2 regions of the Pseudoclavibacter sp. JAI123 genome follow, and region 1 is predicted to be linked to the other one. Evidence: predicted binding sites of a transcription regulator. Region 1 holds the regulator's gene; the other holds the start of a gene.

Region 1 (15,371 bases):
CGGCGATGGCGGCTGGAGCCGCACTCGAGGTCCGCAGGACGGAGGCGCCGAGATGCACGCGGCGACCGCCGGCGGCCTCGAACGTCTCGAACTCGCTGCCGTCGATCCCGCCTTCCGGGCCGACGACGAGCGTCAGCCGCCCCAGACCCGCGGTTGGACGCTCCTCGAGCGCGTCTCTCAGCGAGATGTCGCCGAGAGGGTCGAGCACCAGCAGCGGACCTTCCGCGGCGAGCCCAGCGACCTGTGCCGTCGAGTGCAGAGCAGCGACGTCGGGAACCCACGGCGACAGGCTCTGCTTGCTGGCCTCCCTGGCGACGGCGGCCCAGCGCTCTCGGCCCTTCTCCGCCTTCTGGTCCCAGCGACTCACGCTGCGCTTCGCCTGCCAGGGGACGAAGGCCGCGGCGCCGAGCTCTGTGGCCACCTGGACCGCGAGATCGTCCCGTCCGCCTTTCGCCAGCGCCTGCACGACGACGACTCGGGGCTCGAGCTCTGGAACCCGGCTGGCCCGGAGGACGTTCACGACCGCCAGGTCACGTTCGAGTGCGGCGAGCTCGCCGTCGACGACGAAGCCGCGCCCGTTGCCGAGCTGCAGGTGCTCGCCCACGCGCATGCGCGCGACGCCCATGTGCTTGGCCTCCGCCCCGCGGACCTGCGTGACGTCGCCCGCACGAAGCGCCTCGTCGAGGTCCTCAACGAGGTAGAGCCAGGCCACGTCAGCGGCCGAATCGGTCGCGGAGCTTCGAGAACATCCCCTGCTTTTCGCGCGCGAGGCGCGGTGCCTCGTGACGATGACGGGTCGCGAACTCCTCGATCAGCTTGCGCGACTTCCCGTCGAGCTTCGCGGGCGTCACGACCTGCACCGCGATGTCGAGGTCGCCTCGGTGCGTCGAGCGCAGACGCGTGATCCCACGACCGCGAACGGTGAGGACCTCGCCCGACTGAACGCCGGCCGGGATCTGCAGGTCGACATCGCCGTCAAGGGCGCCGACCGTGGTCGAGGTGCCCAGGATCGCGTCAGCCATCGACACCTCGATGACGCACTGCAGGTCGTCGCCGTCACGAGAGAAGACCTCGTGCGGTCGGACCCGGATCTCCAGGTAGAGGTCGCCGTTCGCTCCACCAGCCGGACCGGCTTCGCCTCGGCCGGGAAGGTGGATGCGCAGGCCGGAGTCGACGCCGGAGGGGATGTCGACGGGAATGCTCACGTTGGCGCGCACACGTCCCTGACCGTGGCACGTCTCGCACGGATGCTCGATGACGGTTCCGTAGCCGCGGCACTGCGCGCACGGCTGGTTCGTGACGACCATGCCCAGGATGGAGCGCACCTGACGCTGGACCGAACCGGCTCCCCCGCATGCCGAGCACGTCGTCGGCGAGGTGCCCGGAGCGCAGCACGTTCCCTGGCAGTTCTCGCAGGCGACCGCAGTGGTGACCTCGAGGTCGCGGTGCGTGCCGAACATGACCTCGTCGAGGTCCAGCTCGACGCGAACCAGCGCATCCTGACCGCGCTCTGCCCGCGACCGTGGGCCCCGGGAACCCTGCTGCCCGAAGAAGGTCTCGAAGATGTCCCCGAAGCCGCCGAAGGACTGCCCGTCCGGTCCGCCCTGGTCGTACTGTCGGCGTCGCTCGGTGTCGCTGAGCGTGTCGTAGGCGTGCGTGACGGACTTGAAGCGCTCCGCGGCGTCCGCGGACGGGTTGACGTCCGGGTGCAGCTGGCGGGCCAGCTTGCGGTAGGCCTTCTTGATCTCGTCCTGGGACGCCTCGCGGCTCACGCCGAGCACGTCGTAGTGGTCTGCCAAGAGTGGCGACTCCTTCTTTGCATCTGTGAATGTGTGCCTGTGTTGTCAGGCACCGGGTGCAACCGCCGGCGAGCCGGTCGGTGTCGGTCAGGCGTCCAGGTGTCTTTCGTCGAGCACCCGTGACAGGTAACTCGCAACGACCCGCACGGCCTGGATATTCCGCGGGTAGTCCATTCTCGTCGGTCCCACCACCCCGAGGCGCGCATCGCTGCCAGAGCTGCGATATCCGCTGGTCAGGATGGCCGTCTCGCCGAGGCCGAGGTCGACGTTCTCCTGGCCGATGCTGACCGAGTAGGCCTCGGTGCTGGAGTGGAGCTCGTCGAGCAGGCGCAGCAGCACGACCTGCTCCTCGATCGCCTCGAGCACCGGGAGGATGCTCGAGGGGAAGTCGCGTTCCGTTCGGGCCAGGTTGGCGGTCCCTGCCATGACGAGGCGCTCCTGGCGGTGCGCGAGCACAAGCTCGAGCAGGTTGGCCACGACGGGCGCGAAGAGCTCCGCGTCCTGCTCCCCCATGATGCCGCTCACGTCCCTCAGCTCAGTGGATGCGTGCGCGACGGTCCGGCCGACGAGGCGACCCGCGAGGCGATCGCGGAGCACGTGAAGCTGCTCGACACTCACCTCAGCCCCGAGATGCCCGATGCGCTGCTCGACGCGGCCAGAGTCGGTGATGAGGACGGTGAGCACCCGCCTGCTCGAGAGCAGCACGAACTCGACGTGCTGGATCGACGCGTTCGCGAGCGACGGGTACTGCGCGATCGCCACGGAGTTCGTCAGCTGGGCGAGCAGGCGCACCGAACGCCCGAGCACCTCGTCGACGTCCTCGCTGCCCTCGATGAAGGTCTCGATCGCGCGTCGCTGCGCACCCGAGAGCGGTCGGAACTCGGCAAGCCGGTCGACGAAGAGCCGGTAGCCCTTGTCCGTCGGGATGCGCCCGGAGGACGTGTGCGGGGCGACGATGAGCTCCGCGTCCTCGAGCTGCGCCATGTCGTTGCGGATGGTCGCGGCTGAGACGCCGAAGTCGTGACGGTCGGCGATCGACTTCGAGCCGACGGGCTCTCGGCTCGTCACGTAGTCGGTGACGATGACTCGGAGCACCTGCATGCTTCTATCCGAAACCACGATGCCCCTTCCGCTTCCGACCGCTGGCCCTCGACGGGGCGCCCATCTGGCACTCCCAGTCAGAGACTGCCAATCCTACCGCGTTCGGTCGACGGCAGGGGCAGAATGCCCAGGCCGTCACCGAGCAACCGAAATAGCCTGGGTGAAAACCGTCGAGAGGAATCCCATGTCCGATCACAACGCACCGACCCCGCAGCCTGGGAATGAGGATCCTGCTCAGCACCAGCCGTACAGCCAGCCCGGCCCGTACGGGCAGCAGCCCCCATACGGGCAGCAGCCCCCATTCGGACAGCAGGCGCCATACGGACAGCAGCCCCAGTACAGTCAGCCGCAGTACGGCCAGCAGCAGGCCGGGCCGCACTCGAGCGGTGCCACGAGCTCGGAACCGCCGCTGACGGCGGACGGGGACCGCCTCGTCGCGACGTTCGATCACCTGCTCAACATCGTCGCGCCCGCTGTCGGCCCACTGATCCTCTGGCTCGTGACGAGGCGGCGCGGCCCACTCGCCAACAGCGAGGGCCGTGAAGCCCTCAACTTCGGCATCACCGTCGCGATCATCTACGTCGGCATCGGGGTCATCTCGCTGCTGTCCCTGTTCGGCGGACCGTTGGCCCTGCTCGTGCCACTGCTGTACCCGCTGCTCTGGGTCGCCGTCGTCGTGTACGCGATCCTCGGTGCAGTGCAGGCCAATCAAGGCCGACCGTACCGCTACCCGGTGACCTTCCGGTTCGTCAGCTGACGAGGGCACGTCTCAGACGGCGATGCGCCTGACGATCGCATCCGCCATGAGGCGGCCCCGCAGCGTGGGCACGAGCCTCCCCTGCAGCGCCGCCCTGCCGTCGACGAGCGACTCGGCGATGAGCTCGGCGACCACACTGAAATCGTCGAGCTCAGAGATCGCGAGTCCTTCGCGGAGTCGTGACCCGAGCATGATGCGCTCGAACCGCTTCGTGTCCTCGTCGAGCACCTCCCGCCCCATGGCCGGGGTGATGCCGTCGGCGAGCCTCGACGCGTACGCGCTCGGGTGCTTCGCGTTCCACCAGCGCACTCCGCCGACATGGCTGTGCGCTCCCGGTCCGAAGCCCCACCAGTCGGCGTCGCGCCAGTAGGACAGGTTGTGGCGCGACGGATGCTCGCCTCGCAGCGACCAGTTGCTGACCTCGTACCACTCGAAGCCGGCCGAAGCCAAGCGCTCCTCCGCGAGCTCGTACATGTCCGCTTGCAGGTCGTCGTCGACGGCGGGCACCTCACCGCGGCGAATCTGCCTGGCGAGCTTCGTGCCGTCCTCGATGATGAGGGCGTACGCGCTCACGTGGAGCGGCTCCTGCTCGAGGGCCATGTCGAGCGAACGGCGCCAGTCCTCGAGCGACTCCCCTGGCGCGCCGTAGATGAGATCGAGACTCGGCTCGAGCCCAACCCTCTTGGCGGCAGCGACCACGATCGGGATGCGGGCGGGGTCGTGCGTGCGCTCGAGCACGGCCAGCACATGCGGGACCGCCGACTGCATCCCGAAGCTCACGCGGGTCACGCCGGCCTCGCGCAGCTGCGCGAGTTCACGTTCGCCGACGGAGTCCGGGTTCGCCTCGACCGTCACCTCGGCGTCAGGGGCGAGGCCCCAGCGGCTCCGAACGCCATCGAGCATCGCCGCGAGGTCGCTGACCGGCAGGAGGGTCGGCGTCCCACCGCCGAAGAAGACGGTCGAGACCTGGCGGGGCGATCCCGCGAGAACGCGCTCCGCGATCGCCATCTCCTTCTCGACCTCACCCGCGTAGCTCGAGCGAGACACCCCGCCGAGCTCCTCGGCCGTGTACGTGTTGAAGTCGCAGTACCCGCACCTGACACGGCAGAAGGGAACGTGGATGTACACGCCGAAGTCGCGTGCTTCGGCGCCGATGAGAGCCTGAGCCGGGAGCTCGCCGCTCGGCGGGACAGGCTCGCCAAGAGGCAGGGCGCTAGGCGCCAAGATAGCCGTTCAGCTTGGCCCAGCTCGGGGCGCGAGTCTCGTGATGCACCCGGACAGCCTAGGCGGTTTCTGTCGCTACATCACCCGAGCCCCACCGTGCGTTGCGCTCCCGCCCAACTGAGGGGACTACCGTCTGAGTCATGAGCAGCCAGGCGACCTCCCATAAGCACGTTCTCGTCTCCGGGGCATCCGGCATGATCGGCCACAGCCTGATCGAGGAACTCCACGCGCACGGCCACCGTGTCACGCGGCTCGTCAGGCGCGAACCGAAGGACAGCACCGAGTTCCGGTGGAACCCCGCGCAGCGCACCCTCGACGCGAGGGTGCTCGACGGGGTGGACGCGGTGGTGAATCTCTCGGGGTCACCGCTCAGCAAGCTCCCGTGGACCTACAACGTGAAGAAGGAGATCCTCAGGTCGCGCGTGAATGCGACGCTCACGATCACTGCTGCGATGGCCGCGTCAGCGAACCCGCCGACCCTGCTCATCAATGGCTCGGCTTCCGGCGCGTACGGCGACCGGCCAGGTCAGGTCCTCGACGAGGACTCCCTGCTTCCGGAGACCGACGAGTTCCTGCCCCGCGTCGTCGACCGGTGGGAGCGCGCGGCGCAGACGGCGCCGGAGGGCACCAGGGTGGTGCTCGCGCGCACGGGGCTCGTACTGGGCCGCGGCGGAGTCCTCACGGTCCTCAAGACGCTGGCGAGCGTCGGGCTCCTCTCCCAGCTGGGTGACGGCACGCAGCACTGGCCGTGGGTCAGCCTGCGCGACGAGGTGCGCGCCCTCAGGTTCCTGCTCGAATCCGACGAGGCGCAAGGCGCCTACAACCTGGTCGGTCCCACCCCCGCGACGGCCGACGAGATCCAGCAGCAGCTTGCGACCGAGCTCGGTCGCCCCTACAAGCTGAAGGCGCCGTCGACCCTCATCGACCTCACCCTGCAGAAAGCCGGCCGCGAGCTGTTCCTCGCCGACCAGCAGATCCGTCCGAAGCGCCTCCTCGACGCGGGATTCGCGTTCAAGGACCGCACCGCCACGCAAGCCGTGGAGCTCGCGCTGAAGTCTCCTGAGTTCGAGCCGGAGCCGGGGGCCGGTGTCTGACCTGAGCCTGACCGCGGTTCACGCCCCCTCGGGGCGCACCTTCTCCAGGCGGATACCCTCGCGAAGCGCTGACCTCGCTCGCTTCCGGTCTCCGGACGCCGAGTAGGCCAGCCCGAGGCGCATCCAGGCTCGCCAGTCGTCGGGGGCGGCTTCGACCTCGGCCTTCCACTTCGGGAAGTCCTCGTCGGCGGCCTCCCGCACGACTCGGCCGCTCGGGCGCTTCGCCAGGTCGTCCTCCGGCAGCTCCCCTGCGTCAGCGAGGCGCCGGAGCAGCCGCTCCGTCTGCATCCCGAACAGCAGCTCGCGTGCGATGAAGACGACCGCGAGGACCGGGAAGACGATGAGCGCCGCGCCCATGATCTTCGCGACGATGTCGCCAGCGAACAGGGAGACCGCCATACCGGTGACGAAGACGACGTAGAGCAGCAGGAGCAGTGTGACAGCCGCGACGCCCAGCTTGGTGGCGAGGTTGCGCTTCACGCTCTGCCCAGCAGTTCGCCGAGGCCGAGCACATCGTCAAGGCCGACCGTCGTGCCCTGTGAGGACCGCGCGTGCCCGATCGCAAGCCTGATGCCCTGCACATACGCCTCTTGTGAGATCGTCTCGTGTCGAATCGTGAGCACCTCCCCAGCTCCCCCGAGAACGACCTGCTGGTCGGCGACAACACCGCGCAGACGCATGCTGTGGATCGGCACGCCTGCGACCTGCTGTCCTCGCGCCTCCTGGCCGGCGTTCGGTGGGCGCAGCGGGTGCTCTCGCGCTGCCGCGATGCGCTCCGCGGTGCGGACCGCCGTTCCGGACGGGGAGTCCACCTTCTTGTCGTGGTGGGCCTCGAGGATCTCGATCGAGTCGAAGAACCGGCCGGCCACGCTCGCCAGCGCCGTGCCGAGCACGGAGCCGAGCGAGAAGTTGGGGACGAACACGGCTGCTCGTCCGGCCGGCACGACCGCCGCGACGCTCGCGATGCGCTGCTCATCCCACCCGCTCGTGCCGACGACCACATCGAGCCCGTGCTCGAGCGCGAACGGCACCGCGATCTCCGAGGCGTCGAGGTGCGACACGTCCACGAGCACGTCGGCGCCGAGCATCTCCTCAAGCGGAGTGGCACTCGTCAGCCCCGCGTGGAGTGCAAGCCCCTCCGTCGAGTCGATGATGCGCTCCACGAGGCTTCCCATGCGACCGGATGCGCCGAGCACGGCGACCTGAGTTTCCATGTCTCCAAGGGTACGGGCAACCGCCGTCGGTCCAGGTCGCTGTGGAGGGAGAGTCTGGCTGCGCGGCGGCGCCGAACGCCGCGAGTGGTCAGACCGCGATCGAGGCGCTGACGCCCGTGCGAAGTTCCGGAGTCAGGTGCGCCTGGTCGTTGAACAGCAGCAGCTCCGCGGGCTTGCGCGTGCGGACGCGCACGACGGTCAGCCCCGTGTTCACCGAGTTGAGCCCGAGCCAGCGCCAGTCTGGAGCGTCGACGACCCGACGCACGAACTCGCCGATCACGAAGTTGTGGGTCACGAGGAGCGTGTGCCGATCGTCTCGGCTCTTGCTGAAGAACGTGTCGTAGGCGTCGCTCATCTGCGCGACACCCGCCTCGATGACCTCATCGCCGATGCCGCCGAAGAAGCCGTCGTAGATGGAGGGTGCGCCGTCTTGTCCAGTGGGGATGCAGTCGAACAGCAGCGTCGACTCGAGGGCCGCCGGGCCGCTCGTGTACTGGTCGATGATCGCGCTCGTCTGCACGGCACGATCGAGCGGGGAGGTGTAGGTCTCGCTGAGCGGGACGGCGGCGAGACGACGGCCGATCAGGTGGGCCTGCGCACGGCCTCGCTCGGAGAGCGGGCCGTCGTTGATACCGTGCTCTGCGTTCTCCTGCTCGCCGTGTCTGACGAGGTAGAGGTAGTGCGACATCAGCGGCGCTCCAGTTCGGTCCTTGCTTCGGACGACAGTTTACCGACAGCGGATGCGACGAGCTCGCCGCTGAACATGTCGGCGGCGACCGACTGCACCTCATCGAGTGTCACGGCCTCGACTCGCGAGAGTGCCGCCTCGAGGTCGTAGAACCGACCCGTGTGAATCTCCGCGCGGCCGAGGCGCGACATGCGAGTGTCCGCGTCCTCGATCGCCAGCGCGGAGCCGCCAGCGCTCGCGCTCTTCGCATCCGCCAGCTCCGTGGCCGTCACACCGTCCTGCACGAGCTTCTCGGCTTCCTGGCGCAGCACTCGGACGGTCTCGAGCACGTTGTCTGGCGCGCATCCGGCGTACATGCCCGTGACGCCGAGGTCTGAGTGACTTCCGCCGAAGGAGTACACCGAGTACGCGAGCCCGCGCTTCTCCCTGATCTCCTGGAACAGGCGCGATGACATGCCACCGCCGAAGATCCGGTGCATGAGGCCGAACGCCTCCCGACGCGGGTCGAGCTGGGTGATGCCTTGCCCGCCGATGACGAGCGCCAGCTGCTCGAGCGGGCGGTCGATGGCGGACAGCGGGCCGGTGGGCACTGCGGACCCGGGCTGCAGGGCCGTCTCCCGACGGGCCACGGGGGCGGACGGCACGTCGAGGTCCCACCCTCCGGCCTTCAGGTTCCTCTCGAGCTGCGCACGGACCTCCTCGTGCTTGACCGCGCCCGCGATCGTCACGACGAGCTCCTCGGGACGGTAGTGCTGGCGGTAGGAGCTCCAGACGGCGTCGCGTTCGGCCGCCCTGATCGAGGCCGGGGTCCCGCCGATAGGTCGCGCGAGCGGATGCGTGCCGAGCAGCGTCTCGTAGAAGCGCTCCCAGACGACGTCGTTCGGGTCGTCGTCGGCCATCGCCAGTTCTTCGATGATGACACCGCGCTCGATCTCGAATTCCGCCGCGTCGATCACGCTCGAGGTGATCATGTCGCTGAGCACGTCGACGGCCATCGGCAGGTCCGCATCACGAACCTTGGCGTGGTAGAGCGTGTGCTCCTTCGCCGTCTGCGCGTTGACTTCGCCGCCCACCCGCTCGAACGCGGCCGAGACCTCGAAGGCGGTACGCGAGGGCGTCCCCTTGAAGAGCAGGTGCTCCAGGAAGTGTGTGGATCCGTACTCGTGAGGCTGCTCGTCGCGCGAGCCGACCGGCACCCACAGCCCGATGCTGGAGCTGGCGGCCCCGACGACCTCTTCGGTCAGGAGGCGCACGCCGCTGGGGAGGACGGATCGGCGGAAGAGGCCGCCGTTCGACACACGTGCTTCGATCTCGGGAAGGTCAAGTGGCAGTTCAATGGCATCGCGCATAACCAGTCAAGCCTAGAGCGTCCCAGCGGTGCGAGCGTCAGCGACGTGGGAACTCCCAGCAGCGAGGCGGAAGCGCAGCCGCAGGACAGCAAGACGGCCCCGCGCAGGGATGCGCGGGGCCGTCTCGGTGATACGGGGCCGGAGTTACTCGGCGCCTGCCTCGAGGGCGACGCCCTCTTCAGCTGCTGCTTCCTCGACCACTGGGGCGAGCGACAGCTTTCCACGGTCGTCGACCTTGGTGATCTCGACGAGGATCTTCTGGCCGACTCCGAGCACGTCCTCGACGTTCTCGACGCGCTTGCCACCGGCGAGCTTGCGCACCTCGGAGATGTGCAGGAGGCCGTCCTTGCCCGGGAGGAGCGAGACGAAGGCACCGAACGACGCGATCTTGACGACCGTGCCCAGGTACTGCTCGCCAACCTCGGGGTTGGTCGGGTTCGCGATCGCGTTCACCGCTGCCCGAGCGGCTTCGGCGGACGGACCATCGACAGCGCCGATGTACACGGTGCCGTCGTCCTCGATCGAGATGTCGGCGCCGGTGTCGTCCTGGATCTGGTTGATGACCTTGCCCTTTGGCCCGATCACCTCGCCGATCTTGTCGATCGGCACGCGGACCGAGATTATGCGCGGAGCCGTGGCTGCCAGCTCATCCGGCGTGTCGATGACTGCGTTGATCGCCTTGTCGAGGATCTGGATGCGAGCATCCCGAGCCTGCGTCAGCGCGCCGTCGAGGACCGACGTCGGGATGCCGTCGAGCTTCGTGTCGAGCTGGATGGCCGTCACGAACTCGGCCGTGCCGGCGACCTTGAAGTCCATGTCGCCGAGTGCGTCTTCAGCGCCGAGGATGTCGGTGAGGGCGGCGTAGCGCGTCTCTCCGTCGACCTCGTCGGAGACGAGGCCCATGGCGATGCCGGCAACGGGCGCGCGCAGCGGCACGCCGGCGTTGAGGAGCGACAGCGTGGAGGCGCAGACCGAGCCCATCGACGTCGAGCCGTTCGAGCTGAGCGCCTCCGAGACCTGGCGGATCGCGTAGGGGAACTCCTCGCGGCTGGGGAGCACCGGCACGATAGCGCGCTCGGCGAGGAAGCCGTGCCCGATCTCGCGACGCTTCGGCGAGCCGACGCGTCCGGTCTCACCCGTCGAGTACGGCGGGAAGTTGTAGTGGTGCAGGTAGCGCTTCGACGTGATCGGCGAGAGCGAGTCGATCTGCTGCTCGAGCTTGAGCATGTTCAGCGTGGTGACGCCGAGGATCTGCGTCTCGCCGCGCTGGAAGATAGCCGAGCCGTGCACGCGAGGCACGACGTCGACCTCTGCGTCGAGCTGGCGGATGTCGGCGACGCCGCGTCCGTCCATGCGCTTGCCCTCACGGAGGATGCGTCCGCGGACGACGTCCTTCGTGACGGTCTTGTACGCGGCGGACACCTGACCGGCGACGGAAGCGTCGAGCTCTCCGCTTTCGATCTTCGCGGCGATCTGCTCCTTGACGCTCGCCTTGAGGGCGTCGTCCGCGTCCTGTCGCTCGACCTTGCCGGCGATCTGGTACACGTCGACGAGGCCGTCGTGCGAGAGCGCGGTGACGGCGTCGAGCGCCTCCTGCGTGTAGGGCAGGAAGACGGGGTACTCGACGACGGGCTTCGCGGCCTGGTCTGCGAGCTCCTGCTGTGCCTTCACGAGCTGCGTGAGGAACGGCTTCGCAGCCTCGAGGCCCTGTGCGACGACCGCTTCGTCCGGCTTCTGCGCGCCGGCCTGGATGAGGCCCCACGCGTGCTCGGTGGCCTCGGCCTCGACCATCATGATGGCGATGTCTTCGGTGCCGTCAGCCTTGGTGACGAGGCGGCCGGCGACGGTGAGGTCGAAGACCGCGTCAGCGAGCTGCTCGAACTTCGGGAATGCGACCCACTGGCCGTCGATGAGCGCGAGACGCACACCGGCGATCGGGCCAGAGAACGGCACGCCGCTCAGCTGCGACGAGAGCGACGCGGCGTTGATGGCGAGGGCGTCGTAGAACTCGCCCGGTGCGATGGAGAGCACGGTGACGACGACCTGGACCTCGTTGCGCAGGCCCTTGACGAAGGACGGGCGCAGAGGGCGGTCGATCAAGCGGCAGACCAGGATGGCCTCGGTCGAGGGGCGACCCTCACGGCGGAAGAACGATCCGGGGATCTTTCCGGCGGCGTAGCTGCGTTCCTCGACGTCGATCGTGAGCGGGAAGAAGTCGAAGTTCTCCTTCGGATTCTTCGAGATGCTCGTGGCCGAGAGCAGCATGGTCTCGTCGTCGAGGTAGGCGACGGCGGAGCCCTGCGCCTGCTGGGCGAGGCGCCCTGCTTCGAAGCGGATCTTGCGCTGGCCGTGCTTGCCGTTGTCGAGAACGACTTCAGAGAACTTGATTTCGGGACCTTCCAAGAGGTCTCCTCCTTTTGCGTGTGCACGCGAAGGGAAAGCGCGACCGGGTCATCCCGGGCTGATCGTCAGTAGAAGACCTCTGTCTTGTTCGCGCTTCGACGCGAAGCCACGACAGGAACCCACCACCGAGGACCAGCTACTCGCCGCCCCGCGTATCTTGAGTGTTTGCGACATCGACTCTACCAGCGGAGGGCGCCGAGCAGCTGGAACCCGTGCGGCGATTGCCGACGAGCCGCGCAACACTGCAGACCTGGCCCTATTTCTTGCGCGACGCTCGAGGCAGCTCCGTCACGAGCGGGAACTCACCGGTCGGCTTCTCCCCCTCGTCGTAGAGCTTGCTCGGGGATCCGACGATCTTCTTGTCGGCCGCGTGCGCGACGCCCTCGTCCTTCGACGGGTAGTCGAACTGCGAGAGGACGTAGCGCATGGCCTCGAGCCTCGCCCGCTTCTTGTCGTTCGATTTGACGACCGTCCACGGCGACTCCGCGGTGTCCGTGTAGAAGAACATCGCCTCCTTGGCCTCGCTGTACTCGTCCCACTTGTCCAACGAGGCGAGGTCGGTCGGGCTCAGCTTCCACTGGCGCACCGGGTCGTCCCGACGGGCGGCGAAGCGAGCGAGCTGCTCGGCCCGACCGACGGAGAACCAGAACTTGATGATCGTGGTGCCGGAGTTCACGAGCATCCGCTCGAACTCAGGAGCCGACCGGGTGAACTCGAGGTACTCCGTCGGCGTGCAGTAGCCCATGACGCGCTCGACGCCAGCACGGTTGTACCAGGAGCGGTCGAGGAGCACGATCTCGCCACCGGAAGGCAGGTGCTCGACGTAGCGCTGGAAGTACCACTGCGATTGCTCCTTCTCCGTGGGCTTCTCGAGCGCGACGGTGCGTGCACCGCGGGGGTTCAGGTGCTCCATGAAGCGCTTGATCGCCCCGCCCTTGCCTGCCGCGTCACGCCCCTCGAAGATGATGACGACCTTCTGGCCGGTCTCCTTGACCCAGGTCTGGAGCTTCAGCAGCTCGATCTGCAGTGCGCGCTTCTGCTTCTCATACTCCTTGCGCGGGAGCTTCGTGTCGTACGGGTAGCCGTGCCGCCAGGCCTCGCCGAGCGGGTCCTCGTCTCGCAGCTCTGCGAGCTCGTCGATCTCGGGAGTCGTGTCCGGGATACCTGCCCGGTTCAGGCGGTAGGCGGTCTGAGCTCCTTGGGCGGATCTGCGGGAGCGACCGTTCGAGCCATCGGCAGCCTTGCTTCCATCGACGAGGGCTCCATCGCCGTCGGATGCGGCCTTTGCCTGGCCCTTTGAACCTGCCTGGTGCTGAGCTGGGGTGCGAGAGGCTGCCATGACGACAGCCTAGTCGCGCCTCGGCGAGCGGGCACCGCCGAGACGGTTCGACTTCTCGCACGCGGTCAGACCGTCGAACGCGAAAAGAGCCCCTGCCGATGGCAGGGGCTCTTCGCAGCAAGTGCTTAGCGGCGGAGGCCGAGTCGTCCGATGAGCGAACGGTAACGCGCGATGTCGACGTCGGCGAGGTAGCCGAGCAGACGACGACGCTGACCCACAAGCAGCAGGAGACCACGACGCGAGTGGTGGTCGTGCTTGTGCTCCTTGAGGTGCTCGGTGAGCTCCTTGATTCGCGTGGAGAGGATGGCAACCTGAACTTCAGGGGAGCCAGTATCACCCGGGTGCGTTGCGTACTCTTCGATGATGGCCTTCTTGCCCTCAGCGCTTAGTGCCATTGACAGACCCCCTTCTCTTTCGTTGCGCGGCGCTCAGCACACAGTGTGCGAGCTCTCTTGATCCGCGGCCGTTTCACGGCAACCGAAAGAGCATATCAGGTTCGAAGGCTCAGCTCACACCCAGCAGGTCGATGATGAAGACGAGCGTCTTGCCGGAAAGCGGGTGTCCTCCGCCTGCCGCGCCGTAGGCGAGGTGGGGTGGGAGCACGAGCTTGCGCCGTCCACCGACCTGCATGCCGGGAATGCCTTCCTGCCAGCCGCGCACGAGCGCCTTGAGCGGGAAGTTGACCGACTCGCCACGGTTCCACGAGGAGTCGAACTCCTCCCCCGACTCGAATTCGACGCCGAGGTAGTGCACGTCGACCGTCGAGGACGGCTCCGCGACTGCCCCGTCGCCCACGATGATGTCTTCGATGACCAGCTCTGCTGGCGCCTCTCCACCTGGGAAGTCGACTTCTGGCTTGGTGCGATCAGTGTTTGTCATGTCCTACATCCAAGCGCCGGAGCCTGGACGAGTCCCGGATGACGCGCCGTGCGGCTGCGCCTGCGCCATGATGAGCTCGCCTCGAAGCTCGCCGAGACGGCGCAGCAGGAGCCGCTCGTCAAGCAGCTTGCTGGTCCGATTGGGGTCGAGGACGACCTGGTGACGCACACTGGCAAGACGCGTGGACTCCGTGATGAAGTCACGCATGGCCTTGTCAGCGCGCTTCCCTGAGCGTCGCGCCCAGGCGCGTGCGCTCGACCTGCCCCGCATGGTCGAGAGCATTCTGATCTCCGCGGGCGAGTACCAGCCGACGGCCGCGTACTCGGAGAGTCGGTCGACGATGATGCGCGCGTCTCTTCTCCGAAGCAGGAAGATCGTGACGACCCAGGCGATGAAGATGGGCACCATCACGACGGCGAAGAACAGGATGAGGCCGAGGATGCCCGCGGACTGCTGCACGAGACCGGAGCCCACGTTCCAGAGCGCGTGCAGTCCCATGGCGGGAATCAGGCCGAGCGCGAAGCCGCCGAGCGCGGATCCCCAGCCACCGCGGCGTGCGCCGATGCCCATGCCGATCCCCGTCAGGGAGACGCACATCGGGTGCAGAAGCGGAAGGGCTATACCGCGGATGAAGTACTGGGCGACGAACCCGCCGACGCCTGCCTCCTGCCACATCGAGGAGAAGTAGAGGATGTTCTCGGTGAAGGCGAACCCGGCGCCGAGCAGCGCACCGTAGACAAGGCCGTCGGTCGGGCCGTTGAAGTGGCGCCGAGCCACCGCATAGATGACGATGAGGCCGAGGCCCTTCCAGATCTCCTCGCCGACGGGAGCCTCGACGGATGGCCCCCACCAGGCCGGGAGCGCGCCGGGCAGGAGCGCTTCGCGCACCAGGCCGGTGAGCAGCGCACCGCCGACCGCGATGCCGCCGCCCCAGAACACCGCCCCGATGAGCAGGATGCGCGGCTCCGGCTCCCAGCGGTCGATGAGCCAGACGACCATCCACACGACGAAGAGCGGGATGAGGGCGGCCAGGACGCTGCCGAGGAGCACCACGTCGCTGCTGCCGAGGTAGGCGAGGAAGAGGACGACGGCGATGATGAGCGCCGCGAGGCTCATCACGACGATCGTGGTGATGCGCATCGCGAGCTCGCCCCTGGTCGGGGGCTGCGGGACCGCGAACTGCGGGTCGAGCTGACGCTGCGCGCCGGCTGCCGCCCAGGCACCCTGCTGTGGCTGAGGCGCGGTCACGACGCGGCCGACCTGGTGCCGGCGACGCCGAACGCGGCAAGCTGCGAGCGGTGCTCCTTGACGCGGTCGAGCATCCGCTTCTCCACGACGCGTCGGTTCGGATCGCGCTTGTTGACACGCGCGTGCTCGCGGGCGAAGGCCAAGCGGGACGAGTCCTGCACGAAGCCACGCATCGCGCGGTCGGCTTCGGGGCTCACCGACTTGGCCCACGCGAAGGCCTGCTCCCGTGCGCTCCAGTCACCGATCATGGCGACCTCTGAGGTCGTGAACCAGCCG
Region 2 (15,371 bases), 1.7 Mb from region 1:
TGGGGTCTGAAGACCACCAGCAGCATGAGCGCGATTCCGACGATGATGAAGCGGAGCTGGGCGCCCTGCGTCATGGAGAGGAAGGTGATCGCCCCGGATTCGATGAGTCCGTTGATCACGCCCTGCGTGAGGGAGAGGACCACCCAGAAGATCATGGCGCCCACGATGGGGCCGAAGATCGTCGCGGCTCCACCGAGGAGCATGATCGTCCAGATGAAGAACGTGAGGCCCGTCGTGTAGTTGGCGGGCTGCACGGCTCTCGGCAGGATGAAGATGATGCCGGCCAGCGAGCCGAGGAGACCTCCCGTGATGAGGGCCTGCATCTTGTAGGCGAAGACGTTCTTGCCGAGGCTGCGCACGGCGTCCTCGTCCTCGCGGATGCCGCGGACCACGCGACCCCACGGGCTGCGCATGAGGGCCCAGACGAGGAGCGTCGCGAGGAGGACGATGCCCCAGCCGACGATGCGAGTCCACCAGTCGTACGCGTTGTACGTGAAGGGACCGAAGCCGTAGGTGCCGTCCGGGATCGGGTTGATCGCCGCGAAGGTGCCCTTGAAGCCGTTGAGGCCGTTGGCGGCACCCGTGACCGGGGTGAGGCCCGTCGTCGTCACGATGTACCGGAGGATCTCGGCGGAGGCGATCGTCACGATGGCCAGGTAGTCAGCTCGCAGCCGCAGTGTCGGGACACCCAGGATGAACGAGAAGATCACCGAGACCACGATGACGCACAGCACGGCGGCCCAGAGCGGCCAGCCGAGGCTGATCGTCGGGATCGCGAACGCGTACGCGCCGATCAGCATGTACGCGGCCTGACCGAAGTTGAGGAGGCCGGTGTAGCCGAAGTGGATTCCGAGGCCGATCGCGGCGAGCGCGTAGGCAGCGGTGGTGGGGCTGAGGAGCTCGCCGACGGCGTTGCTCAGGATGTTTGACCAGTCCATGTTCGTCTCCTAGCCGACTCGCTCGCGGCGGCCGAGAATGCCCTGGGGCCTGACGAGCAGGACCAGGATGAGGATGAGGAGCGCCGCCGCGTACTTGAGGTCGGCGGGGATGAAGAGGGTCGAGAGCTCGACGAAGATGCCGACGACGAGCGATCCGACGAGCGCGCCGTACGCGGAGCCGAGGCCACCGAGGGTGACGGCGGCGAACATCAGCAGCAGCACCTGGAAGCCCATGTCCCACGACGACTGGCGGTACAGGGCGAGCATGACGCCGGCGAGGGCGGCGAGGCCACCTGCCGTGGTCCAGACGATGCGGATGATGCGGTCGACGTTGATACCGGATGCGCTCGCGAGCGACGGGTTGTCGGAGACGGCTCTGGTTGCCTTGCCGACCCTGGTGCGGGTCAGGAACAGGGCGACGAGCAGGAGGGTGACGATCGAGATGCCCATGCTCAGCAGCGAGCCTGTCGTGATGCGCACGGGGCCGAACTCGACGGCCCCGCTGAGACCCACGGAGCTCATCGGGAGGATCGCTCCGCCGAAGAACAGCTGGTAGATGTAGCGCAGCGCGAGGCCGAGGCCGATGCTCACGATCATGGCGGGCACGAGGCGCACGCCGCGCTTGCGCAGTGGCTTCCAGAGCGTCGCATCCTGAACCCAGCCGAAGGCCGCGCCGAGGAGGACGACGATGATCATCGCCACGAAGATGTTGAGCCCCATGGAGACGGAGAAGAGCCAGGCCATGAGGCCACCGAACGTGACCAGCTCGCCGTGCGAGAAGTTGTTCAGCCCGGTCGTGCCGAAGATCAGCGTGATGCCGATCGCGCCGAGCGCGATGAGCAGGCCGAAGTTGAGCCCCGCGACGAGGCGCTCGATGAGCTGCGAGCCGAAGTTGCTGCTCTGCCTCGTGTCCTCGCCGAGCGCGAAGAGGCGACCGACGTTGGTCGTCGACCACTCGTCCTCCGTGACCTCGGCCGTCGCCCCGTCTTCGTTGCGGAGGTCCACGCCGTCCGGCAGCGTCTCCGTGTCGAGCGTCACCGTGTAGTTGCCGGGGCCGGGGACGGGGACGCGCCAGCGTCCGTCCTCACCCGACTCCACCGTCTCGGTGTAGCCGTCGCCTTCGACGGTGAGCGAGACGCCCTCGACGGGTTCGCTCTCGAAGTTGAGGATGCCGCTGATCGAGTACGCCGACTCCTCCGGGGGCTCGGACTCCGCGTTTGCGGGTCCGGCCATCGAGAAGACGCCGAGGAACGCGAAGAGCGACATCGCGAGGGCCGCGAGCATTCGGTGCGTTTGGGTGAGCCGGGAACGCCCGGCGGTCGCTGAGCGCGATCCGGCTGGCGGAAGCGGACTGAGGAGAAGGGGCACGGAGTACCTCCAGTGCGAGTCGGGCTGGGCACGACGACTGAACGAGATTCTGGAACTGCTATTGCTGCAAGCGAGGATTCGCCACTCTGCGAATCTACGGATGATTTGTATCGGCAATGTTTCTTTGCCGCTACACACGATAGCGGTGCGGGCGTGCCGCTGTGCGCCGTGAGCCGCCCGAACGCGCAATTTTGTTCTACGTCACCACAAATGTGGCGGTCCGGCGCGTTCCAGTGTGCCGCCGCCGCCAAGATCGGGGATGTCTGAAGATCACCCACGTGCTCGGCGTGTCACCGACCGGAAGGTGGTCCGTCAGGGCCTCGAGAGGAGCGACGGATGCGGCCGACCCGGCCCTGGCCCGATCCTCCGGTCAGGAAACCGCCCTGTCTGGGACCGCCGCGAGCTGGTGCTCGGCGCAGAGCAGCTCGTTCGCGCCGCAGTCTTCGCAGGCGACGAAGCGCTCGCGGCACGAGGCGTCGCTGCAGTTCTGCGTGCGGTGCGTGGGCGCCGCGCACTCTCGGCAGCGCCCGAGCATCTCGGTGTTCGGCCCGAACTCGAGGTGCTCGCGGGCGTCGAAGACGGCGAGCGATCCCTTCCAGAGGCCTTCGTTGCCGAACTGCTCGGCGTAGCGGACGATGCCGCCGTCGAGCTGGTACACCTCGCTGAAGCCGCGCTTCACCATGAGCGCGGAGAGGACCTCGCAGCGCACGCCTCCCGTGCAGTAGGTGACGACGGGCTTCGACTTCAGCTCGTCGTACTTGCCGGACTCGAGCTCGGCGATGAAGTCACGGGTTGTGCCCGTCTCTGGCACGACGGCGCCCTCGAAGCGGCCGATCTGGGCCTCGATGGCGTTGCGTCCGTCGAAGAAGACGACGTCGTCGCGCGACTCGACCAGTGCGTGGAGCTCGTCGGGGGCAAGGTGGGTGCCGCCGCCGACCACGCCGTGCTCGTCGACCTCCAGTTCCCCGGGCGCCCCGAAGCTCACGATCTCGTCCCGCACCTTGACGCTGAGGCGCGGGAAGTCGAGGCTCTGTCCGTTCTCATCGAGGCCGGTGCCCTCCGACCACTTGTAGTCGGCGTCCTTGAACGCCGCGTACTCGCGGGTGGTGCGCACGTACCGCTTGAGCGCGTCGAGCTCCCCGCCGAGGGTGCCGTTGATGCCGTCCTTCGAGATCAGGATGCGCCCGCGCAGCCCCAGCGACGCCGCGAGGTCTCGCTGCCAGAGGCGGATCGCCTCCGGATCGGCGAGGGGCGCGAAGGCGTAGTAGAGCACGATCTTGGGGACAGCCATGCGGTCGATTTTAGGTGAGCGGCGGGGCTCCGAGCGTCGAGGGGGCGCGGATGTCGGTGGGTCTGCGTACCCTTGCCGCATGCCAGATCGGGTCATGACGCTCTATCGGCCGGCGCTGCCGGTCGATGTCGTGCAGACCCTGTCGCCGCTCATGCGGGGCAGGCGCGACCCGACCTGCTGGATGCACCCGGTCTCGAGGGACGTGTGGCGCACGTCGCACGCGCTCGCGGGTGGGGCGACGACTGTCTTCCGGCAGGCGCGGGACGGGGTCCGCATCGTGTCGTGGGGCGAGGCCGCCGAGATCGCGGTCGACGAAGCCCCGGTCCTCCTTGGTCGCGATGACGACTGGAGCGAGCTGCGCCTCGAGGCGCTTCCCGAGCTGGCGGATGTGCGGCGTCGCAACGAGGGGCTCCGGCTCCCGAAGTCGGGGGCGGTGTTCGAGGCGCTCAGTGCCGCCATCATCGAGCAGAAGATCACGGGCCTCGAGGCGCATCGAGCGTGGGACATCCTGCACCGCGACTACGCGGGTGCCGCGCCCGGCCCAGCCGGCCTCGTGCCGCGCCACCTGCGGCTTCCGCTCACACCGGAGCAGTGGCGGCGCATCCCGAGCTGGGACTGGCATCGGGCGGGCGTCGACCACTCCCGGACGGGTACGGTCATCCGCTCCGCGACGGTCGCGTCGGCGCTGGAGCGCACGGCGAGCCTGCCAACCGGGTCTGAGGAGCCATTGCGCCGCCTCCGCTCGATTGTCGGCGTCGGCGTGTGGACGGCAAACGAGACCGTGCAGCGCTCACACGGTGACCCGGACGCGCCGAGCTTCAGCGACTACCACATCCCCAACATGGTGGGGTGGGCGCTCGCGGGCTGCGACGTCGACGACGACGGCATGCGGGAGCTGCTCGAGCCGTGGCGGGGGCATCGCGAGCGGGTCGTGCGCCTCATCAAGCTGGCTGGCAACCCGCGCCCGAAGCATGGCGCGCGCATGACCGTGCAGGACCACCGCTTCCACTGACGGGGGTCGTTCGCCCACGGCTGACGCGGTTTTCAGCAAACTTTCTGGCACTCGGCCTGGTCGAGTGCTAATTTTCTGAGCAAGGAAGTTGACACCAGTCGACTCAAGTTCACCGCAGTCGCTCACGATCGTGAGGGTGCGTACAAGGAAGGGAAAACGACATGGCACGCGTCTTCGATCCGTTCCAGGAGATGGAACGACTTTTCCAGGGAGCACCGAACAGTCCGCGTTCGATGCCCATCGACCTCTACCGTGAGGCCGACCACTACATCCTCACCGCCGACCTGCCCGGCATCGACCCCAGCTCGATCGACGTCGACCTCGACGGCCAGCAGCTCACGATCCGCGCCGAGCGCAGCACCGTGAACGCCGAGGGTGCCAAGTGGCTCGTGCGTGAGCGCAACGGCGGCAGCTACCTGCGTCAGTTCACGCTCGGCCAGGGCCTCGACACCGAGCGCATCGCCGCGAGCTACGAGCACGGCGTGCTGACCGTGACGGTTCCCGTCAGCGAGCGCGCGAAGCCGCGCAAGATCGAGATCGAGACCGGCACGAAGGTCGAGACCATTCAGGCGTAGCCGACAGGCGACGCAGGAGAGGGGGGGCAGTGCGATCTCGCACTGCCCCCTTCGCGATGTCTCAGACGGAACGCAGGCCCTTGCCTGACTCCTCGGAGTCCCGCGCGAGCTCCGCGGCCGCCACGAACCGGGCTCGAAGCGCCGCATCAGGCGCAGGCTCCAGGTGGGCGATGGTCTCGACGGGCCAGTCGGGGCGGCTGCCGGTCGCGATCCAGGCGGCCTGGCGGGCTGCGCCGTCGGCGACGTACTCGCCGGGCGCGGGGATCTCGACGGGAACCTCGAAGAGGGTCGGGGCGACGGCGCGCACGCCCTCGCTCAGAGCGGCGCCGCCGATGAGCATGACGCGCTTCGCGTCGACGCCGAGCGCGCGGTGCGCATCGAGGGCCTGTGCGAGGCTGCCGAGCATGCCCTCGACCGCGGCGCGGGCGAGGTTCTCGCGTGTGAAGGATCCACGCGTCATGCCGAGCAGGGATGCTGTCGCGTCCGGCAGGTCGGGAGTGCGTTCGCCGTCGAGGTACGGCACGAACGCGAGCCCGCCGGAGCCCACGGGGGCGGACGCGGCCAGCCGGCCGAACTCCGCGTGGTCCACGCCGAGCACGGTTGCGGTCGTGTCGATGACGCGCGCCGCGTTGAGCGTGGCGGACAGGGGAAGGAACTCGCCCGTCGCGTCGGCGAATCCCGCAAGACCGCCGTTCGGGTCGACAACCGGCCGCTCGGCGACCGAGAACACGGTGCCGGAGGTGCCGATGGAGACGACCACGTCGCCGGCGCGGGCGTTGAGACCGAGCGCGGCACCCGCGTTGTCACCGGCTCCCGCGGCGACGAGCACGCCAGCCGGGGTCTTGCCGGCGACCTCGGACGGGCCGAGCACGCGCGGGAGGATGACGTCGTGGCCGAGCGCCGCGACGAGCAGCTCGCGGTCGTAGTCGCCGGTGAACGGTGACCAGTAGCCGGTTCCGGAAGCGTCGGAGCGGTCGGTCGTGAGCTTCGTCAGGTCGGGGCCGAGGGGGCTCTCGTCGGCGGGGCCGTAGCCGAGGAGCCGCCACGTGAGCCAGTCGTGGGGGAGTGCGACGGCGGCGACACGCGCGGCGTTCTGTGGCTCGGCATCCCGAAGCCAGCGGAGCTTCGTGATGGTGAAGGAGGCGACCGGCACGAGGCCTGTGCGCTCGACGAGCGTCTCCTGCCCGAACTCCGCGATGAGGTCGCGGGCGGCAGCCGCGCTGCGCGTGTCGTTCCAGAGCAGCGCGTCGCGCACGACGTGGCCATCGGCGTCGAGCGCGACCATGCCGTGCTGCTGGCCGGCGACGGACAGCGCTGCGACGTCCTCGAGCCCGCCAGCCGCTGCGGTCGCGTCCTGGACGGCGGCCCACCAGTTCTCCGGGTCCACCTCCGTGCCGGGGGCGTGCGACGCGCGACCCTGGCGGATGAGCTCGCCCGTCACGGCGTCCCGGATGACGAGCTTGCAGCTCTGCGTACTCGAGTCGAAGCCGGCGACGAGCATGGTGGTCTGCTTTCTGTAGTGCTGGGGTGGGGTGCACGACAGAGCTGGGGCGGATGCATGCGCGTCGTTGGACGTGCGTGCATCCGCCACAGCTCTGTCAGGGGGACGGGGGAGTCCGTCGGGCGAGGGGCGGGACTAGCCGCGGGCGCCCATGAGGTGCTCGAGCGCGAGCTGCTGCAGGCGCACGAAGCCGAAGCCCTTGCCGTTGAAGTACGCGTTCGCGTCGAAGTCCTCGTATGCGGAGCGGTCGGCGAGGAAGTCGTCGTACGTCTCGCCCTCGCCGAGCGTATTGGTGGAGAGCTCGTCGACGCGGGACGCCGCGAGAGCCTCCTGCACCTCGGGGTCGGCGCGGAATGCCGCCGCGCGCTCCTTGAGGAGCAGGTAGGTGCGCATGTTCGCCGCTGCCGACTCCCACACACCCGTTTCGTCCTCGGTGCGCGAGGGCTTGTAGTCGAAGTGGCGCGGGCCCGTGTAGGTCTGGCCGCCGTTGGGGCCGCCGTTCTCGAGCAGGTCGACGAGCGCGAACGCGTTCTGCAGGTCGCCGTGACCGAACACGAGGTCCTGGTCGTACTTGATGCCGCGCTGGCCGTTGAGGTCGATGTGGAAGAGCTTGCCCTGGTAGAGGGCCTGCGCGATGCCGGCGGCGAAGTTGAGGCCAGCCATCTGCTCGTGTCCGACTTCAGGGTTCACGCCGACGAGCTCTGGACGCTCGAGCGTCTCGATGAAGGCGAGGGCGTGGCCGACCGTGGGGAGGAGGATGTCGCCGCGGGGCTCGTTCGGCTTCGGCTCGATGGCGAAGCGGATGTTGTAGCCCTTGTCGGTGACGTAGTCGCCGAGCAGGTTGACGGCCTCGCGGTAGCGCTCGAGGGCCTGGCGGATGTCCTTCGCGGAGTCGTACTCGGCGCCCTCACGGCCGCCCCACATGACGAACGTCTCGGCGCCGAGCGAGGCGGCGAGGTCGAGGTTGCGGAGCACCTTGCGCAGCGCGAAGCGGCGCACATCGCGGTCGTTCGACGTGAAGCCGCCGTCCTTGAAGACGGGGGCGGAGAAGAGGTTCGTGGTGACCATGGGAACGACGAGGCCCGTCGCATCCAGGGCGCCGCGCAGGCGGGAGATCTGGGAGTCGCGCACCTCGTCGGTGGATCCGAACGGGAAGAGGTCGTCGTCGTGGAACGTGAGTCCGTAGGCGCCGGCCTCGGCGAGCTTCTCGACGACGTGCACGACGTCGAGGTCGGCGCGCGTCGGGCCGCCGAACGGGTCGGTGCCGTTGTAGCCGACGGTCCACAGACCGAACGAGAACTTGTCTGCGGGGGTGGGGGTCAAAGGCATGAGGGTCCGTTCCAGATATCGTCGTTGATAAGTTCTAGAGAGCAACATATAGCATTCCGATGTCGTAGATCCACCCTCAGTTGTCGTTGGGATGCATCTCAGGCCCCTCCGGCCGCCAGTTTTGTCACGAATCCGAAACGGGGTTGCACAACTGCACCCAAGTAGGTATATGTTTGGCGCGACAACTTAGGGCAAGACATTTCAGAGAGGAAATGACCTTCATGTCAGCAACGAAGAAGTTGCTCGGTCTCGCAGTCGTTGGAGGCCTCGCACTCGGCCTCACCGCCTGCGACGCGCCAGCAGACCCAGCAGCAACCGGCGAAGCAGGAGCAGCAGTCGAGGTCGAGAGCGTCGGCATCTCGATGCCGACCCGCGAGCTCGAGCGTTGGATCAACGACGGCGCGCAGCTCCAGAGCAAGCTCGACGAGGCCGGCTTCACCACCGACCTCCAGTATGCCGAGAACGACCCGGACACGCAGATCTCGCAGATCCAGAACCAGATCGCGTCCGGAGTCAACGTGCTCGTCGTCGCCGCCATCGACGGCTCGGTGCTCGCACCGGTGCTGCAGGACGCGGCTGACGAAGGCGTCACGATCATCGCCTACGACCGCCTCATCAACGACACCGAGAACGTCGACTACTACGCGACGTTCGACAACTACGCGGTCGGCAAGCTGCAGGGCGAGTACATCGTCGACACGCTCGACCTCGAGAACCAGCCGGGCCCGTTCTACCTCGAGCCCTTCGCCGGCAGCCCCGACGACAACAACGCCAAGTTCTTCTTCTCCGGCGCATGGGACGTCCTCAAGCCGTACATCGACGAGGGCAAGCTCGAGGTCGCTTCGGGCAAGGCACCCGCATCGAACGACGACTGGGCCTCCGTCGGCATCCAGGGCTGGGAGAGCGCTGGCGCTCAGGACGAGATGGAGAACCGTCTCGCCTCGAACTACAGCGACAAGAAGGTCGACGTCGTCCTCTCGCCGAACGACAGCCTCGCCCAGGGCATCTCGGAGGCACTCGTCTCCGCCGGCTACACGCCGGGCTCCGAGTGGCCGATCCTCACGGGCCAGGACGCCGACAAGGCGTCCGTCGTGAACATCCTCGCCGACAAGCAGTCCATGACGGTCTGGAAGGACACCCGCCTCCTCGGCGACCAGGTCTTCGCCATGATCGAGTCCCTCAAGGCCGGCACCGAGGTCGACGTCAACGACACCGAGAGCTACGACAACGGCGTCAAGGTCGTCCCCTCGTACCTCCTCGACCCCGAGGTCGTCACGAAGGACAGCGTGCAGGAGAAGCTCATCGACAGCGGCTTCCTCAAGGCATCGGACGTCGGACTCTAACGAGTCACCGACACACACACGGAACGCGCTCGGGCTGGCTGTGCCCCCACACCAGCCCGAGCGCGCTTCCGTGACAGCTCGCGCCTGAACGCGCAGAGCAACACCGAGCGTTGCAGCTCGGAAAGCGAGACGGAGCAATGGTGCAAGACGACAAGATCCTGAAGATGTCGAACATCGTGAAGGAATTCAGCGGTGTGCGGGCCCTCTCGGGCGTCAACATCGAAGTCCAGCGCGGCGAGGTGCACGGCATCTGCGGCGAGAACGGCGCTGGCAAGTCGACGCTCATGAAGGTCCTGAGCGGCGTCTACCCCCACGGCACCTTCGAGGGGACCATCGAGTTCGATGGCCGCGAGGTGCGGTACAAGAACATCAACGACAGCGAGCACGACGGCATCGTCATCATCCACCAGGAGCTCGCCCTCAGCCCCTACCTGTCGATCGCGGAGAACATCTTCCTCGGCAACGAGGTGCAGCGCTTCGGCATCATCGACTGGGACGAGACCAACCGCCGCGCGGCAGAGCTGCTGAAGCGGGTCGGCCTCAACGAGAACCCCGCCACGGTGATCCGCGAGATCGGCGTCGGCAAGCAGCAGCTCGTGGAGATCGCCAAGGCGCTCTCCAAGGACGTGAAGCTCCTCATCCTCGACGAGCCCACCGCCGCCCTCAACGACGAAGACTCCGCCCACCTGCTCGGCCTCATCGAGCAGCTGCGCGAGCAGGGCATCACCTCGATCATCATCTCCCACAAGCTCAAGGAGATCCGACGCATCGCAGACCGCGTCACGATCATCCGCGACGGAGCCACCATCGACTCCATCGACATGAGCGAAGAGGACGCGACCGAGGGGCGGATCATCCGCGCCATGGTCGGCCGAGAGCTCAGTTCCATGTTCCCGCCCCGCGACGCGGTCATCGGGGAGGAGAAGCTGCGCGTCGAGAACTGGACCGTGCACCACCCCGCCGACCCGAGCCGCAAGGTGGTCGACGACATCTCCTTCCACGTGCGCGCCGGCGAGATCATCGGCTTCGCGGGCCTCATGGGTGCGGGCCGGACGGAGCTCGCGATGAGCATCTTCGGCCGCAGCTACGGCACCAACATCTCCGGCGAGGTGTACAAGTCGGGCCAGCTGATCTCGACGAAGACGATCGACGAGTCCATCAAGAACGGCCTCGCCTACACCACGGAGGACCGCAAGCACCTCGGCCTCAACCTCATCGGCGACATCCAGGCGAACATCTCCGCGGCCGCCGCCAAGAAGGTCGCCCGCTGGGGCGTCGTCGACGGCATCAAGGAGAACGGCGTCGCCGAGGGCTACCGCAAGTCCATGAACATCAAGACGGCAAGCGTCGCGACACTCACGGGCAAGCTCTCCGGAGGAAACCAGCAGAAGGTCGTGCTCAGCAAATGGCTGCAGACCGACCCGGACGTGCTGTTCCTCGACGAACCCACGCGCGGCATCGACGTCGGCGCCAAGTACGAGATCTACGGACTCATCAACAAGCTCGTCGAACAGGGCAGAGCCGTCGTCGTCATCTCCTCCGAGCTCCCCGAGCTGCTCGGTCTCGCCGACCGCATCTACACGATCTCCGAAGGCCGCCTCACCGGCGAAGTCACCAAGGAGAACGCAACCCAGGAACTCCTCATGCAGTACATGACCGCTGGAAAGGACGAGTCGTGACCACCACGAACACCGAGGCCGCGAGCGAAGCAGGCACCCGCAAAGTCAGGATGTCCGTCGACGTCCGCCAGTACGGGATCCTCGGCGCACTCGCCGTCATCATCATCCTGTTCCAGATCCTCACCGGCGGGAAGCTGCTGCTCCCCGCCAACATCAACAACCTCATCCAGCAGAACGCGTACGTGCTGATCCTCGCGGTCGGAATGATCATCGTCATCATCGCCGGCCACATCGACCTGTCAGTGGGATCGGTCGTCGCCGTCGTCGGCGCCATCACGGCCATCGCCATCACCCAATGGGGCCTGCCGTGGTTCGCGGCCGTGCTCATCGGCCTCGCGGCCGGGGCGGTGATCGGCGTCTGGCAGGGATTCTGGATCGCCTACGTGGGCATACCCGCGTTCATCGTGACGCTCGCCGGCATGCTCCTCTTCCGAGGCCTCACGCTCGTGCTCCTCACCGGCGGCACCATCAACGCCCTCCCCGACGAGTTCGTCGCCATCGGCAAGGGCTCGCTGCCCCAGTCCATGGGCACCATGCTCGGCGGACACGACGTCGTCACCATGCTCATCGCGCTCGTCGTCGTCGCGGCCGTCATCGGCAGCCAGCTGCGCACCCGCGCCCGCCGCAAGAAGCTCGACCTCCCCGTCGAGCCGGGGGCCGCCCTCATCGCGAAGCTCGCGATCGTCGCGGTCGCCGTCCTCGCCTTCGCGTGGCTGCTCTCCGCACACAAGGGCCTGCCGATCATCCTGATCATCCTGGCCGTGCTGATCATGCTCTACACGTTCATCCTCCAGCGCACCGTCTTCGGCCGGAACGTCTACGCCATGGGTGGCAACCTCTTCGCGGCCAAGATGAGCGGTGTGCGCACCGAGCGCGTCAACTTCCTCATCTTCGTCAACATGGGTGTGCTCGCCGCCCTCGCTGGCATCGTCACGACCGCCCGCGCAGGAGGCGCCGTCGCCTCCGCCGGAAACACGTACGAGCTCGACGCCATCGCCGCTGCCTTCATCGGCGGCGCGGCCGTGACCGGTGGAGTTGGTACGGTTATCGGCGCAGTCATCGGCGCGATGATCATGGGTGTCCTCAACATGGGACTCTCGATCCTCTCCGTCGACTCGGCGTGGCAGTCGGTCATCAAGGGCCTCGTGCTGCTGCTCGCAGTCGCCATCGACGTCCTCGGCAAGCGCCGGGGCGGACGCAGCTGATCAGTGCTCCGCCGCCCGCGCCCACCCGGCGCTGGCGGCGGAGCTGCTCGGCCGAGCGCCGACGTGCACGAACCAGGACAGCAGAAGACCAGCATCACCACGACGACGAGCGAGAGAAGAGGACGCGCATGCCCACCGATCGCGTCGCGTCGTCGAACCTCTCCCTCATCCTCGAGCGCCTCCACCGCGGCGGCCAGGCCTCCCGAGCCGAGCTGACCCGCGAGACGGGCCTCAACCGCTCCACCATCGCGGCGCTCGTCGCAGAGCTCGCAGATCGGCGCATCGTCGAGGAGCAGGAACCGGTCGCCACGAACCTCGTCGGACGGCCCAGCCCCGTCGTCAACCTGTGCGACAAGATCGTCGCCGTCGCCGTCGTCCCCGAAGTGGATGCGCTCAACGTCGGCGTCGTGAGCTTCCGCGGCGAGCTGCTGAAGCGCATCCGCTTCGAGACCGAGAAGCCGCCGACCGCCAAAGAGGCCGTCGCCATCGTCAAGGCGCTTGTCGAGGGCCTCAGCGAGAGCCTCGACACCCTCTACGAATGCGTCGGCATCGGCGTCGCCGTGCCCGGCCTCGTCCGCGCATCCGACGGCTTCGTGCGCTGGGTGCCGCACTTCGAGTGGCGCGACGTGCCACTCGCCGAGCAGCTGCAGCAAGCCACGGGCCTCCCCGTCCTCGCCGCGAACGACGCCAACCTCGGCGCCGTCGCCGAGCACATCTTCGGCGCGGGCCGCGGCATCAGCAACATGCTCTACATGAACGGCGGCGCGAGCGGCATCGGCGGCGGCATCATCGCCGACGACCGACTCCTGCACGGTGTCGCCGGGTACGCGGGCGAGTTCGGCCACAACCTCGTCGCCACCCCCGCGGCGCTCGGCAACTCAGGCGATGACGAACTCGAACGCGTCGTCAGCAGGCGCCGACTCCTCGCCGCGCTCGGCACGAAGAGCGCGAGCGACGACGAGCTCGAGCGCATGCTCCAGCAGAGCATCGACCCCGCAGTGAAGCTCGAGACGCACCGCCAGCTCGGCGTCCTCAGCGTCGGCGTGCGCAACATGATCAACATCCTCAACCCCGAACGCGTCGTCCTCGGCGGGTTCCTCGGCGTGCTCCTCGACCTCGAACGCGACTACTTCCTCGAGATCCTCGCCGAGCACACCCTCGCCCCGAACTACGGCGAGGTCGAAGTGGTGCGCGCCGGGCTCGGCAGCGACCTGCTCTTCATCGGCGCCGCCGAGCTGCAGTTCCAGGCGCTCATCGAACGCGCCCACCTGCACCGCTGACGCGGCGCGGCTGACGCTGCACCGCGCGCTCGGCCACGGCGCCTCGCCCGCTTCTCGGGATGGGTTTCTCGCTCTATTGCGGGAAACTGTCCGCGACGAAGTGAGGTTCCCATCCCGAGATCGCGTGATCCGGCTCCGAGGCGGATCCGTCATCGTGCCCTGCGTTTCGGGATGGCATGCACGCATGCGGATGGCTTGTAAGCCATCCGGAAGCGCGAAACCCATCCGCAGACGGCATTGGCGGCGTCCGCCCCGGTGCGTCCGCGCGCTTGACCACGGCGCCTCGGCCTCTTCTCGGGATGGGTTTCTCGCTCTATTGCGGGGAACTTCCCCCGACGAAGTGAGGTTTCCATCCCGAGGGCGGCGGACCGCCGGGACTGGATGCCGAAAACCGGGCCGACACTCCCGACTAAGCGGGGTTGCGGACCTCGGGGAACGCGATGACCTGGCCGGAGTAGCAGAAGCCGCCGCCGAATCCGAGGAGCAGGGCCGGCCCACCTGGCTCGGCGACGCCCGCTTCGACCTGCTTGGCGAGGGCGATGGGGATGGATGCGGCTGAGGTGTTGCCCGAGTAGACGACGTCGCGCGCGACGACCTCGTCGGCGAGGCCGAGCTGCTTGCCGAGCGCGTCGATGATGCGCAGGTTCGCCTGGTGCGGGACGAACGCGACGAGCTCGTCCGCTCGCACGCCGCCCTTCGCGAGGGCGTCGATCGCGACGTGCTGCGCCTGCGTGATGGCCCAGCGGAAGACGCTGCGGCCTTCCTGCTCGAAGCGGCCGGAGGGCTGCTGGATGCGCACCAGGTTGCCCAGCTCGGGCTGCGAGCCCCAGGCGACGGGTGCGATGCCGGGCGTCTCGCTGCGCTCGAGGACGACGGCGCCTGCGCCGTCGGCCATGAGGATGGCGGTGGTGCGGTCGGTCCAGTCCATGAAGTCGCTCATGCGCTCTGCACCGATGATGAGGGCACGGCTCGCGGAGCCCGCTTGGATCGCCTGGTCGGCGACGGCGAGGGCCTGCGAGAAGCCGGCGCACGCGGCGTTGAGGTCGAACGCGACGGGGTGCGTGGCGCCGATGCGCGTCGCCACCTGGGCGGCCGTCGACGGCGAGCGGTCCATGGCCGTCATCGTGGCGACGATGACCATGTCGATGTCGGTGCCATGCACGTCCGCCGAGAGCAGCGCCTTGACGCCGGCGGCTGCCGCGAGGTCGGTGACGCTCTGCCCCTCTGCGGCCAGGCGGCGCTCGCGGATGCCGACACGCGAGGTGATCCACTCGTCGCTGGTGTCGAGAGTCAGCGACAGCTCGTCGTTGGTGACGACGCGCTCTGGCGACTCGTAGCCGACTCCGACGATGCGCGAGTGCACTGGCTGAGGCTGGGAGAAGGAAAGCATGATCAACGCAGAATCCTACCCTCCGGTCAGTGTTCGTCTCTGTGGGTGGTGTTCGGAGCGTGGGGGCTCACCGGATTGCGCGCCGGAGCGGCAGGCGGCGGGCCAGAACGCGGCAGCTTGGCAGCCCGGCAGCGCGTCCGCGCGTCAACCGCGGGGCAGTGTCCCGATCTGGTCACCGGCCTCGTTGAAGACCACGAGCGAGTCGCCGTCGACCTCGGCGGTGCTCGCACCGAGCAGCCAGGTGTCTACGCCCTCGCAGAACATCATCGTCGAGGCGAGCGCCCCGAACTCGACCGTGCCGTCGGTCTCCGTCCACTCGCCCATGAGTCGGTTGCAGCCGTCGTTGCCCGTGACCTTGCCGTCGTCGGCGAGGTTGAGGCCCGGCTCGCCCTGGCCGCTCGAGTTCGGGGTGCCCCAGGCGCCGGCTGCGGATGCGGCGGGAGCCGCGCATCCGGTGAGG

What was found. Region 1 encodes HrcA, which represses chaperone genes, less so after heat shock. Its sites were predicted from a motif close to TTNGCACTCGNNNNNNNCGAGTGCNAA; they were not measured.
Positions count from the first base shown of each region.
Region 2: HDC34_RS00605 (Hsp20/alpha crystallin family protein) is a predicted target of HrcA. The motif match lies at 4,654-4,680, and genes of this name have one in related genera.

Region 1 covers NZ_JACCCM010000001.1:1,837,932-1,853,302, reverse strand. Annotated here, with positions in the region: gene HDC34_RS08700 (16S rRNA (uracil(1498)-N(3))-methyltransferase) at 1-712, opposite strand, end outside; gene dnaJ (molecular chaperone DnaJ) at 714-1,799, opposite strand; gene hrcA (heat-inducible transcriptional repressor HrcA) at 1,887-2,918, opposite strand; gene HDC34_RS08685 (DUF4870 domain-containing protein) at 3,085-3,657, shown strand; gene hemW (radical SAM family heme chaperone HemW) at 3,670-4,881, opposite strand; gene HDC34_RS08675 (TIGR01777 family oxidoreductase) at 5,022-5,975, shown strand; gene HDC34_RS08670 (hypothetical protein) at 5,994-6,455, opposite strand; gene dapB (4-hydroxy-tetrahydrodipicolinate reductase) at 6,452-7,189, opposite strand; gene HDC34_RS08660 (histidine phosphatase family protein) at 7,278-7,877, opposite strand; gene HDC34_RS08655 (pitrilysin family protein) at 7,877-9,226, opposite strand; gene HDC34_RS08650 (polyribonucleotide nucleotidyltransferase) at 9,371-11,629, opposite strand; gene ppk2 (polyphosphate kinase 2) at 11,886-12,968, opposite strand; gene rpsO (30S ribosomal protein S15) at 13,094-13,363, opposite strand; gene HDC34_RS08635 (FKBP-type peptidyl-prolyl cis-trans isomerase) at 13,473-13,847, opposite strand; gene HDC34_RS08630 (PrsW family intramembrane metalloprotease) at 13,851-15,095, opposite strand; gene HDC34_RS08625 (PrsW family intramembrane metalloprotease) at 15,092-15,371, opposite strand, start outside.
Region 2 covers NZ_JACCCM010000001.1:116,377-131,747, reverse strand. Annotated here, with positions in the region: gene HDC34_RS00625 (branched-chain amino acid ABC transporter permease) at 1-938, opposite strand, end outside; gene HDC34_RS00620 (branched-chain amino acid ABC transporter permease) at 948-2,222, opposite strand; gene HDC34_RS00615 (rhodanese-related sulfurtransferase) at 2,677-3,597, opposite strand; gene HDC34_RS00610 (DNA-3-methyladenine glycosylase) at 3,677-4,609, shown strand; gene HDC34_RS00605 (Hsp20/alpha crystallin family protein) at 4,771-5,184, shown strand; gene HDC34_RS00600 (xylulokinase) at 5,246-6,685, opposite strand; gene xylA (xylose isomerase) at 6,821-8,014, opposite strand; gene chvE (multiple monosaccharide ABC transporter substrate-binding protein) at 8,236-9,357, shown strand; gene mmsA (multiple monosaccharide ABC transporter ATP-binding protein) at 9,495-11,036, shown strand; gene mmsB (multiple monosaccharide ABC transporter permease) at 11,087-12,241, shown strand; gene HDC34_RS00575 (ROK family protein) at 12,370-13,521, shown strand; gene HDC34_RS00570 (beta-ketoacyl-ACP synthase III) at 13,931-14,911, opposite strand; gene HDC34_RS17570 (META domain-containing protein) at 15,056-15,371, opposite strand, start outside.